DNA from 4 places in the Cobetia sp. L2A1 genome. Region 2 is predicted to be linked to each of the others. Evidence: predicted binding sites of a transcription regulator. Region 2 holds the regulator's gene; each other region holds the start of a gene.

Region 1 (3,746 bases), 870 kb from region 2:
GTGGCATGGGTCGTGATGCGCCTGCCATGTGCTTGATATGCACGTTCTGAGGGTGACAGTAACAAGTTTGTGTCAAACCCACACGCCTCCCCGGATGAGACCCGAGGAGGCGTGTGATGGTGCGGCCTTGAGACGTTTTACTCGGTTCAGCCGCGTGCCAGTCGCTTGGCTTTCTCCGGATCATCAAAGGGGAGGGAATGACTGATGGCGGAGAGACTGGTCTCACCGTCAGTGTCGGTCTTGAGTGTCAGCGGAGTGCCATGTTCGGCGTAGCCGGGCGCTAGACGTGCCAATGCCATGGAGCGACCACTCAGACGGGAATACATGCCCTGGGTGATCACACCCACACACTTGCCGTCGGCGTAGACCTGGTCACCGATCTGCGCGACCTGCTTCGAGTCGAGCAGCACTCCGTAGACCTTGACGCGCTCCTTGCCCTGGAGTGCGAAGTGATCACTGGCACCGCGGAATTCGGTCTTGCCTGGCGAGACGGTGAAGTCCAGCCCCAATTCCCACAGGGTATCGCCCGCGGGTTGGTCAGCGTACGGATAGGTTTCAGAGTTGTCGGCCGGATAGAACAGCAGATGGCTTTCGACCCGCAGCCAATCAAGCGTGCCGAAGCTGCACGGTTTGATGCCCATCTCGGCGCCATCCTCGAGGATCTGTTCCCACAGAGAGGGGGCATCCTTGGCCTTGCAGAAGATCTCGTAGCCACGCTCACCGGTGTAGCCGGTCCGCGAGATCATCACGTGGTGGCCGAACAGCTGGGTCTGTAGGTGATGGAAATAGCGCAGTTCACGAATCTCGGGAATGTGGCGCTCCAGGAAGTCCACGGCCAGCGGGCCCTGCAGCGACATGTCGTGCATATCGTCATCAAAGGTCAGGCTGACGGCACGACCCAGCGCCGTCTTTGCCAGCATCTCGTTGGCGGTGCCGGTGCCATGCACGAACAGGTAGGAGTTGGGGGCCAGGCAATAGACGATACAGTCATCGACGAACTTGCCGGCTTCATTGAGCACACTGGCATACACCGACTTGCCCGGGTAGAGCTTGGACATGTCGCGGGTGGTGACGTAATCCAATACCGCCTGGGCATGTGGGCCAGCACAGTGAATCTTCTTGAGGCCCGAGACATCCATCAACCCTGCACGGGTGCGGATGGTTTCATGATCGTCGGCTGTGTCTGACACCGCGTAATTCCAGGCGGTGCCCATGCCATTCCAGTCTTCAAGCTCCGCGCCCAGCGCGCGGTGTTGTTCGGCCAGTGCCGAGATGCGCCATGAATTCGCCATGCGTCTCTTTCTCCTGTGAGTCGTTGCCTAGCGTAAGTGGGGCTATCTGATCCCGTCCCTGCATAGCTTGCGAGAAGCTCAACGCCGGGAGGGAAATGTTGTTGTTTTCTGGCATGTTGCTTCGCGCCGCTTCATAGCCTTCAGCGCTATCCAGTGCTATTTCCTCCCGCTCCATTGCCTCTCGCGCTGCATTATTTGGCCCTCTATCAATTCTTGAAGGGAAAAAAACATTCCTATCGGTTAAGCAAGGGGCTTGCCAACTTTCAAAATGTGGTGGTGCTGGCGGGTCTCAATCATCGGTGAGTGAGTCCGCTGGCTCAATGAAGGCCGCTTGGGGAGAGAGTTTGCGAAGTGGTGCATCGTGGCGGTGCGTTATCTGGCAGTCATGCACGCCAATGGCGCACATTTGTCGCGAACGTGTCGGTATTGGTCGGCTAATGCCGTGATGATGGAGAGAGTTTGGTGATGATTTAAATTAATTTATCATATTTTACAGCGGCTTAGGTGTTGCGTTCGAGGCGTGTAACGCAAGATTGGCACGCTGCGTGCTTTTCTCTCAGGGAAATAAAGTTGACCATCAGGAATCACAACAACACGTTTCGTCCGCTGTCTTCACTGTCCTCTTCACTGTCAGAGTGACCCACAGGAATCAGATTCCGGGTTGCGACCGACACCCTGAGTGAAGGGTCCAGCGAGACGACACCCCGGTCCGCTCTCAAAGGAACTCCGATGTCTCCCGAAAATGCGCAACAGTTCATCAAGGATCACGACATTCGCTACCTGCTGGCGCAATTCGTTGATATTCATGGTGCCGCCAAGACAAAATCCGTTCCAGCCAACTGTCTGATGGACGTGGTCGAGAAGGGAGCAGGTTTTGCAGGTTTTGCCGTCAGTGGCCTGGGCATGTCGCCGGAAGGCCCCGACTTCATGGCCCGCGGCGATCTTGCCTCGCTGTCGCTGGTACCGTGGCAGCCAGGCTATGCCCGCATGGCTTGCGATGGCTACGTCAACGGTGAGCCGTTCGCCAATGACAGTCGTGTCGTGCTGCTCAAGCAACTGGAGCGCATGAAGGACAAGGGATGGACGCTGAACACCGGGCTCGAACCTGAGTTTTCGCTGTTCCGCCGCGGTGAGAGCGGCCAGCTCTTGCCGGTGGATGAGAGCGATACTCTTGCCAAGCCTTGTTATGACTACAAGGGATTGTCGCGCTCGCGGGAGTTTCTCGAGCGGCTGGTGGAATCCCTGCAGGCGGTGGACTTCGACATCTATCAAATCGATCACGAAGACGCCAACGGCCAGTTCGAGATCAATTACACCTACAGCGATGCGCTGACTTCGGCTGACCGTTTCACCTTCGTGCGCATGGCGGCCGGTGAAATCGCCAATGATCTGGGCATGGTGTGCTCCTTCATGCCCAAGCCGCTGGCAGATCGCCCTGGCAACGGCATGCACTTCCACCTGTCTGTCTGTGATGACAGCGGTCGCAATCTGTTCGCGGACGATTCCGACGTACAGGGCATGGGGTTGTCGTCATTGGCGTATCACTTCATGGCGGGTCTGCTGGCTCACGCCCCAGCGCTGTGTGCCTTTGCGGCACCGACCGTCAATTCCTACAAGCGTCTCGTCGGCGGTGGCAGCACCAGTGGCGCGACCTGGGCGCCCGTCTTCATTGCCTACGGTGACAACAACCGTTCCGCCATGGTGCGTGTGCCCTATGGCCGCCTTGAATTCCGCTTGCCTGATGCCGGCTGCAACCCCTACCTCGTCCACGCCGCCATCATCGCGGCAGGGCTGGATGGCGTGGCGCGAAAACTTGATCCGGGCACGGCTCATAACATCAACCTGTATTCCCTGACCCCGAGCGAGTGCGTGGAGAAGGGCATCGAGAAGTTGCCCCAGAACCTCTCGCTGGCCATCGATGCGCTGGAAGCGGACAGCATCCTGCGCGAAAGCCTGGGGGAAGGCATCTGCGAGGAATTCATGCGCCTCAAGCGTGATGAGTGGCAGGAATACAACGCTCAGGTCAGTGACTGGGAAGTCCGTCGCTACGCCGAATTCTTCTAGAGGCCGATGACTGTCGAGGTCATCTTGTGGCGGTGACGCCATTCTTTTTGATGCGCAGGGGCCGGAGGGCTATACGGCCTTGTCATCTGCTTTCACGACATAACGTCATGATGTGAATCATGGCAGCGAGGGACATCATCATGTGTGGGATCGTAGGCCTATATCTCAAGAATCCAGCATTGGAGTCGCGCCTGGGCGAGCTGTTCGAGCCCATGTTGATCTCGATGACGGACCGCGGCCCGGACAGCGCCGGCTTTGCCATCTATGGCGATGAATATGATGCTGGCATCAAGCTGACGCTGCAAAGCGATGCTCCAGCAGAAGACTGGAGCCTGATTGCCAGCGGACTGGGCGAGCAAGTAGGGACAGTGGCGGACTGGTTCAGCAATG
Region 2 (3,746 bases):
GCCAGTCGTGTTGACATCAGCCGTGCCAAGAGTGGCGAGATATCTCTGGTCAAGGCAACAGGCAAGCGAGCCTATATGGAACAACAACCCAACCCGAACGAAAAGCTGGTCAAGGGGTGGGCGGATACCATTCTCTATCACGCGCTGGAGCGTCGGGTGGAGCTGGTAGGCAATGCGCGCCTCGAAAAAGATGCTGACACCTTCGAAGGCGGTTACGTGGAGTATTTCCTCGACAAGCGTCAGGTCAATGCCAATAACAGCAGTGATACCACGCAGAAGACCGACGGCAGTTCTCGTGTGCACATGACGCTGACGCCGCGCGGCACCAATGCCAGCAAGGAAAACTAAGTCATGACTGCCGCTCCTCTCCGTACACTCAGCGCACGCCACCTTGCCAAGGCCTACAAGGGCCGCAAGGTGGTCAAGGATATCTCGCTGGAGATTCGTCAGGGCGATATCGTGGGTCTGTTGGGGCCCAATGGGGCCGGCAAGACGACCTCGTTCTACATGATCGTCGGCCTGGTGCGCGCCGATGCGGGCAGCGTCACCATTGATGACAATGACCTTTCCGACTCCGCCATGCATTTGCGCGCACGCGCCGGCATCGGCTATCTCCCGCAGGAAGCCTCGATCTTCCGCAAGCTGTCCGTCGCCGACAACATCATGGCGATTCTAGAGACACGCAAGGATCTCGATCGCAACGGGCGCAAGGCACGCCTTGAAGAACTGCTGAACGATTTCAGCATTTCTCACATTCGCGCCAGTAGCGGCATGAGCTTGTCTGGCGGCGAACGCCGTCGCGTCGAAATCGCAAGGGCACTGGCCACGGAACCGGATTTCGTGCTGCTGGATGAACCCTTTGCCGGCGTTGATCCCATCTCGGTAGGCGAGATAAAGAGCATCGTACGCCAGCTACGTGATCGCGGCATTGGTGTACTGATCACGGATCATAACGTCCGTGAGACGCTCGATATCTGCGATACCGCCTATATCGTTGGCGACGGCCAGATCATTGCGCATGGCAATGCTGAAACCATTCTGGCCAATCAGCAGGTGCGTGACGTGTATCTGGGGCATGAGTTCAAGCTGTAGTCCATTGGCAAACCCCTCTGGCGAGCGCACCTTCGCGCACGCAGTGCATGCTCAGGGCTGATATATCATCATGAACATCAGCCTTGAGCATGACGTCCATACCACCTTCGTTGAAACATGGCATGCAAGTTGCTTGAATAATTTCTTTCGCCCCTTGTCAGTGCCCCGACCCACGGTATAGCGTAGAAGCACGTTCCTTTGCCGTGAATCGATAGCCCCATGAAACCCACCCTGCAACTCCGCCTTGGCACTTCACTGACCATGACGCCACAACTGCAGCAGGCCATTCAGCTGCTACAGTTGTCGACGCTCGACCTGCGTCAGGAAATCCAACAGGCGCTCGAGTCCAATCCCATGCTGGAACTCGACGAGGACTATGAGGCGCTGGAAGTCGTCGAGATTCAGGATGCGAGCGAAATCTCTTCAGCTGAAACAAGTAGTGATATCCCGGAAGAATATCCTCTCGATAGCGACTGGTCGGACCTCTATCAGGATCATGCTGGCAGCCTGACAAACTCGGGAAGCAGTAGCGGCAGTGATGACGGCCAGGATTTCGAGCGCAACACGAGTGTAGAAAGCCTGCAAGATCATCTACGCTGGCAGTTGGCAATGACCGACCTCGACGACCGTGAACGGCAGATGGCGGAAAGCCTGATAGATGCCGTGGACGGCGCAGGCTACTTGAGCCTGTCGCTTGATGAGCTCGTCGATGGTCTACGTGGACAAGGGCTGTCTGGCCTCAAAGCATCGGAGCTTGAGCAGGTCCTGCTCCGCCTGCAGCAGTTCGATCCGACCGGCGTCTTTGCGCGTGATCTACGCGAATGCTTGCTGCTACAACTGGCCTTGCTGCCCGATGACCTGACACTGCTTGCTCAAGCTCGCCGCCTGGTACGCCAGTTTCTCGAAGCACTAGGGAACGATGATCGCAAGCTACTCAAGCGCCGCCTGGGGCTGGATGATGACGAGCTGGATCACGTCATCCGGCTGATACGAGCACTGGACCCACGGCCAGCTTCTGCCTGGGGGGAGCCCGCCAGTGACTACGTGATACCCGACTTGCTGGTACGCCATACCCGGCGCGGCTGGCAAGTGGAGCTCAATCCCGAGGCACTCCCGAAGCTGCGTATACAGCCAGACTATGCAGCGCTCATCAAACGGGCAGACAAGTCAGTAGACAACACCTTTCTCAAGGATAATCTTCAGGAAGCGCGCTGGCTGATGAAAAGTCTCTCGTCACGCAATGACACGCTGCTCAAGGTCGGGCGTGAGATCATGACGCGGCAGATCGACTTTCTTGAGCAAGGCGAGGAAGGCATGAAGCCGTTGATCCTCGCCAATATTGCCGAGGTAGTCGAGATGCACGAATCCACCATCTCTCGCGTCACGACGCAAAAGTACATTCATACACCACGCGGCGTCTTCGAACTCAAGTTCTTCTTCTCGAGCCAGGTCGGTGGTAACGGCAATGGTGATGCGCATTCCAGCACGGCCATTCGTGCGCGCATCCGCAAATTGATTGCAGACGAACCAGCGCGAAAACCGCTGTCGGATTCACGGCTGGTCGATCTACTCGCCAGCGATGGCATTGAAGTCGCGCGCCGCACCGTCGCCAAATATCGCGAAGCCATGGGCATTCCGTCTTCCAGTGAGCGCAAGCGACTCGCTTGATTACATGACAGAGAGGCCGCCCTTCGACTACGGCCTCTCTGTCATGGCCTCCCCTATCGTCAATATCCGCATGATGGCCAGCCGACGTGCGTGAAAGTCGTCGGCTTTCTACCAAGATATTTTCGCTAGAATCCGGCGTGCGCTTCCAATCGCCTGTTTTTCAAATCACTTTTATTAGTATTGTCGATCATTCGTGTAACTCTTCTCACGTCCGATCGTGCTCTTGTCACACTCGAAGCGCACTTGTTGTCAGTTTCAGAAGACCGCCAATATCGACGTATATGCTGTGATTGGCGACTAACAGGCGGCTTCTTGCTGCGCTTCTAACGCAAACCAACGCACTCCTCTTTGATGGAATGTTCCGTTATCCCTCAGTGAGTTGAAGACAAGCCTTACACCACGATGCAGCGCAGCGTTGATCTTTGCTCAAAGCTTGGGCATTGTCAGGGTAGGCGCTCGGCGCACCTGACGCGGCCCAATTTTGTTACTGGCAGTGGCGGATGCGCAAACCATGTAGCAGAGCGTCTTATCAGGGTTTGCTCGCAGTCAAAAAGGGTTACAATTGAAAGGTAACCCGTTGGATAAAGGAGCGTGTCCATGCAAGTGAATATCACCGGGCATCATGTGGAACTTACCGATCCTCTCCGCGATTACATCAACGAGAAGCTCGCTCGCCTCGAACGGCATTACGACAATATCACCAATGTTCAGGTGACTCTGTCGATCGAGAAGGAGCGCCAGCAGGCAGCCTGTACGCTGCATGCTGCAGGCGCAGACCTCCATGCCCTGGCAGAAGACCCCAACATGTACGCTGCCATAGACGCGCTCGCCGACAAGCTGGATCGCCAGCTGGTCAAACACAAGGAAAAGTCCCAGGCTCGCTCTCAGGGCACCGGGACACGTTGACCTTCTGCCATGACACTTGATCAGATCCTTCCCCCCGAGCGCACGCTTTACGGCGTCCCCGGGGGGAGCAAAAAGCGGGT
Region 3 (3,746 bases), 1.4 Mb from region 2:
GTTGCTCCCCCCCCCTCCAACACTTCTCCCATGAATCCGCCTGATCACCGATAACTCCCTCGCATCATCATCACACCCAATACCGGCGGGCCTGCTGGTTCGATATCGCCATAACACAACGACACCAAGGCACGCCCATCACCTCGCAGACATGCGAATATGGCCTCTTCCTCGACGACAAGCTGATCCGCCTGCACTGCACCCGCTACCATCCTGTCGCCGACGGCACCACCTACGCCAAAACCAAGACAGACCTCGCCGTCGATGAAGGAATGGCAAGCCGAACGGTGGGAGTTATTCACTAAGTTCGTAGTTAATCAGACGGGACCCGACAACTAGACGATAACGTCTTTCACCTAGACTTAACTCTAAAAGAATCATAAAAATCACCTGTTATAAAGTAGTGTACAAATATTACACTTTAGCACTTAAGTCTTTTTTAGTTTTCGTACCACCGATGGCTGACTAATCCCCGCCCTCTTGGCTATCGCATAGGTACTGGGCAATTCCGCTGCCATCTCGAGTAGCCATTGTGCTTCGATGCGTGCCAGGCCTTCCTTGAGAGTTTCGTTGGGGCCGAGTTTGGGTATTGGCATAGCTACCGCCCTCTCAGCGGTAGACTCTGAGAGGGAACTACCGTTGTTGAAATTGTTGGCAGGCGCATCTCTTTTATTTACGCCTATTTCTTCATATTTGTTATTACCGAATTTAAATGAAACACCTAGTCCATTAGCGTTATTCGCTGAATAAGGGTTTATTAGTGTTTGCAGTGAGGCAGCGTCAATAACATCACCTGCGGCACTGAGCCAGGCGCGTTCCAGCCAGTTTTCGAGTTCACGGATATTACCCAGCCAGTGCTGTTGCAGCAGCAGCGACCACAGGGTGGGGTCAAGCAGCTTGTCACGCCCATGACGCTGATTGAGCCGCGCGAGGTGTTGTTCGACCAGTGCCGGGATATCTTCCGGGCGCTCCCGCAAGGGTGGGAAGTTCACTGGCAGCACATTGATGCGGTAATAGAGGTCCAGCCGGAAGCGCCCCTGCTCCACCAACGCGGCGAGATTCTGGTTGGTGGCGACAACGAGGCGGAAGTCGGCGCGGCGGGTGGTGGTGTCACCGAGTCGCGTGATCAGCCCATCCTGAATCACCTTGAGCAGCTTGGTCTGGGTGGCCAGTGGTAGCTCGCCGATTTCATCCAGAAACAGCGTGCCGCCTTCAGCCTGTTCCATCAGGCCAGCCTTGCCGCGATTGCCTGCGCCGGTGAAGGCGCCAGGTTGATAGCCGAACATCTCCGCCTCGAACAGGTTCTCCGGAATCGCCCCACAGTTGACGTCTATGAACGGCCCCTTGGCGCGCTCGCTCCAGCGATGCAGTTGATGGGCAAAGGCCGTCTTCCCGACGCCAGACTCCCCCAGCATCAGCACCGTGGCATTGGTGGGCGCAACGCGCTTGAGCAACAGCGCTATCTCACGCATCACGGGGCTTTTGACCTGAAGCTGGCCGCAGTCGATCTCCCCGCAATCCCTGTCACTCTCCCCATCATTCATGATGGCCTGTCCGGTGCGCATGGATGCCTGGTCCCGCGAGCTGCGCCGCAGGTGATCACTGAATCGTTGCTGAAGCACCGCGTATTCCTGCTGCAACAGCTGAATATCGGTGAGGTCCATCGAGCGGCTGACCACCCGTACCAGCCGTCCCTCGACGAACACTGGGTGTGCCTGCGCCACCACCCGACGCCCCGTCCCCGTGCTCTGCATCATCTGCACGGTCTTGCCGGTGCGAATGACTTCCAGACTGATGGAGGGGGTCAGCACGCCGCTGGCTTCCAGGTCATGCACGTTGGCGGCGCAGAGCGCTTCACGTGTCATGCCATACACCGCAGCGGCGCCGGGGCTGACATCCACCACCTGGCCTTCGGCATCGACCACGAAGTAATGGTCATGCGCGGTGTCGATGATGGTCTTGAGTGTCTGGCTATCGAGTTCTGACATGACAGGCCTCACGGGAGAATGTACGGGGGATGAGCTGGGCAGTATTCATTGGCTTCTTATCATTACCCAATCATTCACTTCTGGCGATCCATAAATGGATCAATGATTCATAAATGGATCAATTGATGGCTCATTTCGATCCAAAAATGAATCGTGTGAACGGCTCTTCACAAAAAATCCCATGAAAACAACGGACTGAAAATTGGCATGCTTACTGCAATGACGAGTCACATGCCGCAGTCCACACGGCCCTATAACGACAATCATCCTGCTCGCCGTTCATTTCATCGCGAGCCCTTCACGATCCGGAGAAATTCATGAGTGAATTCAATCAGCCGTTGGGCGGCAACGACATGCCACGTTTTGGCGGCCCGGCCACCATGATGCGCCTGCCAACTCAAGAGACAGCCAAGGATCTGGATGTAGCCTTCATCGGGATTCCGCTGGATATCGGCACCTCCAACCGTCCCGGTGCCCGTTTTGGCCCGCGTCAGATTCGCGATGAATCCCGCATGCTGCGGCCTTACAACATGGCCACCCGCGCAGCGCCCTTCGATAGCCTGCAGGTGGCGGACATCGGCGATGTACCGATCAACACCTTCCACCTGCCCAAGAGCATGGACATCATCGAGAAATTCTACGATGAAGTGCTCAGCCACGATTGCGTGCCGCTGACGCTGGGCGGTGACCACACCGTCACTCTGCCGGTGCTGCGTGCCATCGCCAAGAAGCACGGGCCGGTCGGCCTGATCCATATCGATGCCCACGCCGATGTGAACGACCACATGTTCGGCGAGCCGATTGCCCACGGCACGCCGATTCGTCGTGCTCAGGAAGAAGGCCTGCTCGACAGCACGCGTGTGGTGCAGATCGGCCTGCGCGGCACTGGCTACTCCGCCGATGATTTCGACTGGTGTCGTCAGCAGGGCTTCCGTGTCGAGACCGCCGAGATGTGCTGGTTCAAGTCACTCGCGCCGCTGATGGCCGAAGTGCGCGACATGATGGGCGATCGCCCCGTCTACATCACCTTCGACATCGATGGCCTCGACCCCTCCGTCGCCCCCGGCACCGGCACCGTGGAAGCCGGCGGCCTGACCATGCCGCAGGGCATGGAAATCGTGCGTGGTGCGCGTGGCCTCAATATCGTCGGCGGTGACCTGATGGAAGTCTCTCCGCCCTACGATACCAGCGGCAATACGGCACTGATGGGCGCGACACTGCTCTACGAAATGCTGTGTGTACTGCCGGGCGTGATGCAGCGCGACTGATGCACACTCGGCTGGCATGAGCTCCGCGCTGCCCACCTGATTGTCCCGTCAGATGGGCAGCGCACGGACGACAGACCTGCCAACGAATTTTCCTGCCACAGCCTCATGAAATAGATCAGTAAAAACAAAGTCTTAACGAAGCCTGACTATTACAAAAATACCAAGGTGACCTATCATGTCCTCAAGCATAGATCCGACGGCGGCTATCACACCATCCTCCGCTGATCAGCCTCAGCACTCTGATCAGCAGAACAAGCCGCAGAAAGCGACACAGAAAACAATAATTGCCACGACACCCGCCCCGCTGTGCACGCGCGGGCTGGTCAAGTTCCTGGTGCCTTCGCTGCTCGGCGTGTCCTTCTTCCTGGTGCCGTTCAGTGTCGGCGACACCATCAACATCGGCATGGGCCTGATGGCCGATTGGCTCAAGGCGACACTCGGCGGTTCTCTGCCCGCCATCGCCGTAGCCGTGCTGTGTCTCTCCGTGCTG
Region 4 (3,746 bases), 730 kb from region 2:
AAGCATCCACCGCGTCTTGAAGTCCCAGAGCACGGAAATGTGCTCTGGGAGCGTGGTATCAGACAGCGTCCTTGCCGGTTTCGCCGGTACGGATGCGGATGACCTGTTCCAGCGGTGACACGAAGATCTTGCCGTCGCCAATTTTGCCAGTATTGGCCACATTGGTGATGGCTTCGATGACTGTATCGATCATGGTGTCGTCTACCGCGACTTCGAGTTTTACCTTGGGAAGAAAGTCGACAACGTACTCGGCACCACGGTATAGCTCAGTGTGCCCTTTCTGACGGCCGAATCCCTTGACCTCGGTCACGGTGATACCCTGCACGCCGATCTCCGACAGGGACTCGCGCACGTCGTCGAGCTTGAATGGCTTGATGATGGCAGTGACCAGTTTCATCGTGTCTCTCCTTGGTGATGGTGCTGGTGACGACACCTGTTCGTCACGCCAGCCTATGGATCAAGCATACACCGCTTATCCGATCAGTAAAAAAGACTCCCGCCATATGGCGGGAGTCTTTTTGGTGCGCTCAAGTATCAATCCTGAGTTACTTGCGGCTGGAGGTGAATTCCGGATAGGCCTCCATGCCACATTCTGCCAGATCCACACCCTCGTATTCTTCTTCTGCGGTGACGCGCAGCCCCATGGTGATCTTGATGACCAGCCAGACCACCAAGCTTGCGATGAATACCCAACCGAAGATGGTAGCAGCGCCCAGCAGCTGTGCAGAGAAGGTGGCATCGGGATTGGTCAGCGGCACGGCCATCAGGCCCCACAGGCCAACGACTCCGTGTACGGAGATGGCACCGACCGGATCATCGATCTTCAGCTTGTCGAGACCGACGATGGCGAAGACGACCAGGATGCCGCCAATGGCACCGATCAGGGTGGCTGCACCAATGCTCGGTGTCAGCGGGCCAGCGGTGATGGCGACGAGGCCAGCCAGCGCACCATTGAGGGCCATGGTCAGATCCGCCTTGCGGAACCACAGGCGAGCGAGCACCAGGGCGGCGATAACACCACCACAGGCAGCAGCATTGGTGTTGACGAAGACCTGGGCCACCGCGTTGGCCTCATCGATATTGGACAGTACCAGCTCGGAGCCGCCATTGAAGCCCAACCATCCCAGCCACAGAATGAAGGTACCCAGTGTCGCCAGTGGCAGATTGGAGCCCGGAATGGCATTGATCTCGCCATTCTTGCCGTACTTGCCTTGACGTGCGCCTAGCAGCAGGACGCCAGCCAGTGCAGCAGAGGCACCTGCAAGGTGCACGATGCCGGAACCTGCAAAGTCGCTGAAACCAGCCTCGCTCAGGAAACCACCGCCCCATGTCCAGTAGCCCTGCACCGGGTAGATGAATCCGGTCATGACCACGGCGAACAACAGGAAGGCCCACAGCTTCATGCGCTCAGCAACGGCACCGGAGACGATGGACATGGCGGTCGCCACGAACACGACCTGGAAGAAGAAGTCGGAGCGGGCGCTGTAGTAAATGTCGCCACCGGAAGCGAGGGCCTCCTCGGCAGTATTCTCGGCGCCGATCAAGAAGCCCAGATTCGGCAAGAAACCGCCTTCAGGGCTCGAGTACATGATGTGATAGCCAACGACCATGTACATGGTGCAGGCGATGGCAAACAGTGCCACGTTCTTGGTCAGAATTTCCGTGGTGTTCTTGGCGCGTACCAAGCCAGCTTCCAGCATGGCGAAGCCGGCAGCCATCCATAGCACCAGTGCGCCACAGACCAGGAAGTAGAAGGTATCAAGTGCGTACTTGACCTCGATGATCTCGTTCATGCGGGATTCTCCTTTATTATTGTGCGCGGGGGTCAGACAGCGTCGGCGCCGCGTTCACCGGTACGGATACGAATGACATCATCCAGCGCAGTCACGAACAGCTTGCCGTCGCCAATCTTGCCGCTGTTGGCCGCCTGGGTAATGGCGTCCAACACCTTCTCTGCATCGCTGTCATCGACTGCCACTTCAATCTTGACCTTGGGGAGGAAGTCGACGACGTATTCAGCGCCGCGATAGAGCTCGGTATGCCCTTTTTGCCGACCGAAGCCCTTCACCTCGGTGACGGTAATGCCTTGTACGCCGTTATCTGCCAGCGCTTCACGCACGTCGTCCAACTTGAAGGGTTTGATGATGGCGGTGATCAGTTTCATGTGCTGCCCCCGTTCGCTACCTAAATGATCTGTCTGAAGAACCTGCTCTTGCCAAGTGCATCGCAGGAGACGTGCCATCTGATGAAAAGGCCTTTTAACTCATTCAGTTGCATCTAAAGCGTCTCGCACTACTCAGCCAATGAAAAAAGGGTTGAATAGGCATGTCATTCAGTGCGCACTGTTTTGGTGCTTTTATTGCGCCTTTCGATGTAGGGGGTAGCGCTAATATGGTGCAAGGCGATCTCGCAGGAGGGTTGAGGAAAGGTTCTTTGTCACGAACATGCGACTTGCGAGCGGGTTGCGTATCCTTGTAGCAAGAGCCGGCGCCTCCATATCTGAAGGAGTGCCTTTTTTATCGCGTCGACCCTGGCGGCATCGGGCGATCGACACGCAACGTCTGAGGTGAAGCATGTTCAAGAATGACGTCATCGGTCGGATGGCCCAGCAAATTGGTGAGCGCTTGCAGGATGCCTCTCATGGTCCGGAGGAGCTGCAGAAGTCTGTGCAGGGCGTGATGCGTAGTGCTTTTGATCGTATGGAGCTGGTGTCGCGAGAAGACTTCGACATCATGATGGATGTCCTGACACGTACCCGTAGTCGGGTTGAGTCGCTGGAAAAGCAGGTCATTGCGTTAGAAGCCCTGCTGGAAAAGCAGGGGTTGGTAGCCACCGATAGCACCGCAGATGAAGATAGTCAGTTGTCTGTTGCGGATGATGAAAGTGCTAGCTACGCTGCGGATGTCGAGCGCCAGCGCGACGCCTGATAGCTTGGGTACGTCACGAGACGTTCAGCATGAAAAAAGCCGCCACACCTCAAGGTGTGGCGGCTTTTTTCATATCCATGGATGGCCTCTTCCGCTAGGCAATTTGCGGACGCGCACTCAGCCTCCAGCGCACTAGCCCCACTATCGAAGCCACAATCCAGAAAATCTCGATCACAAAGCTCGCCAGATTGAAGTTGATGCACAGACTGAGCAGCAGCAGGACTGCACCGCTCAGGTTCATCAGATTATAGGTCAGGCTGCGGGAATCGAGTTTTCCTATCTGCAACATGAAGAAGGCACCGACTACCAAGGTGGTGCCCAGCATGCCAATGACATCAGCAAAGGATGCCAGCGGGGCAAGCATGTCTTGCATGGGTATTACTCCTGAAACAAGCCGAAGTTGTCCTGAATGGCTGGCCCTTTCCGTGGGTTGGACGTTTCTCTGCCACTCTTGAGTGGCATTCCATGAGACAGCTTGGCGGCTTACCTGACCATACGGTCAGATCAGCCGGTCAAATATACCAGTAGATACCGTGGCAGGCACTGTCGTGGTGCATTTTTCCTTCGCAACTCACCGAATTTTCTCGATATGGCAAATAATGCGTTCGAGCGTCGCACGGTAGAGAGAAAAGTTGCATGGGAAGGAAAGCCTCATTTTTCACTATCTGGTCGCTAGCAGTACTGATGTCATCGCATGCGCTGGGCCAGTGGGCGTAGGGCTCTTCGGTGGGGAAAGCCTATTTTGGTCTTTCGTTGATTTTTGGTTTTTGCTATCCGATTGATGTGCTGATTGCGAATTCAGCATGTGCATCGATATGA

Evidence for each region. Region 2 encodes sigma-54, which starts transcription at its own class of promoters, with help from an activator protein. Its sites were predicted from a motif close to TGGCACNNNNNTTGCTNT; they were not measured.
Region 1: a site for sigma-54 is predicted at 1,827-1,844, ahead of glnT (type III glutamate--ammonia ligase). Genes of this name have one in related genera too.
Region 3: a site for sigma-54 is predicted at 2,192-2,209, ahead of speB (agmatinase). Genes of this name have one in related genera too.
Region 4: a site for sigma-54 is predicted at 2,224-2,241, ahead of GQR90_RS00335 (P-II family nitrogen regulator). Genes of this name have one in related genera too.

The regions. Positions count from the first base shown of each region.
Region 1 covers NZ_CP047025.1:1,668,185-1,671,930, forward strand. The annotation lists gene GQR90_RS07280 (aminomethyltransferase family protein) at 147-1,292, opposite strand; gene glnT (type III glutamate--ammonia ligase) at 2,022-3,356, shown strand; gene GQR90_RS07290 (class II glutamine amidotransferase) at 3,497-3,746, shown strand, end outside.
Region 2 covers NZ_CP047025.1:797,080-800,825, reverse strand. The annotation lists gene lptA (lipopolysaccharide transport periplasmic protein LptA) at 1-348, shown strand, start outside; gene lptB (LPS export ABC transporter ATP-binding protein) at 352-1,092, shown strand; gene GQR90_RS03430 (RNA polymerase factor sigma-54) at 1,312-2,760, shown strand; gene hpf (ribosome hibernation-promoting factor, HPF/YfiA family) at 3,358-3,666, shown strand; gene ptsN (PTS IIA-like nitrogen regulatory protein PtsN) at 3,676-3,746, shown strand, end outside.
Region 3 covers NZ_CP047025.1:2,187,835-2,191,580, forward strand. The annotation lists gene GQR90_RS09465 (hypothetical protein) at 45-302, opposite strand; gene GQR90_RS09470 (sigma-54 interaction domain-containing protein) at 429-1,988, opposite strand; gene speB (agmatinase) at 2,306-3,256, shown strand; gene GQR90_RS09480 (YjiH family protein) at 3,432-3,746, shown strand, end outside.
Region 4 covers NZ_CP047025.1:71,692-75,437, forward strand. The annotation lists gene glnK (P-II family nitrogen regulator) at 59-397, opposite strand; gene GQR90_RS00330 (ammonium transporter) at 546-1,793, opposite strand; gene GQR90_RS00335 (P-II family nitrogen regulator) at 1,826-2,164, opposite strand; gene GQR90_RS00340 (accessory factor UbiK family protein) at 2,574-2,927, shown strand; gene GQR90_RS00345 (CBU_0592 family membrane protein) at 3,022-3,300, opposite strand.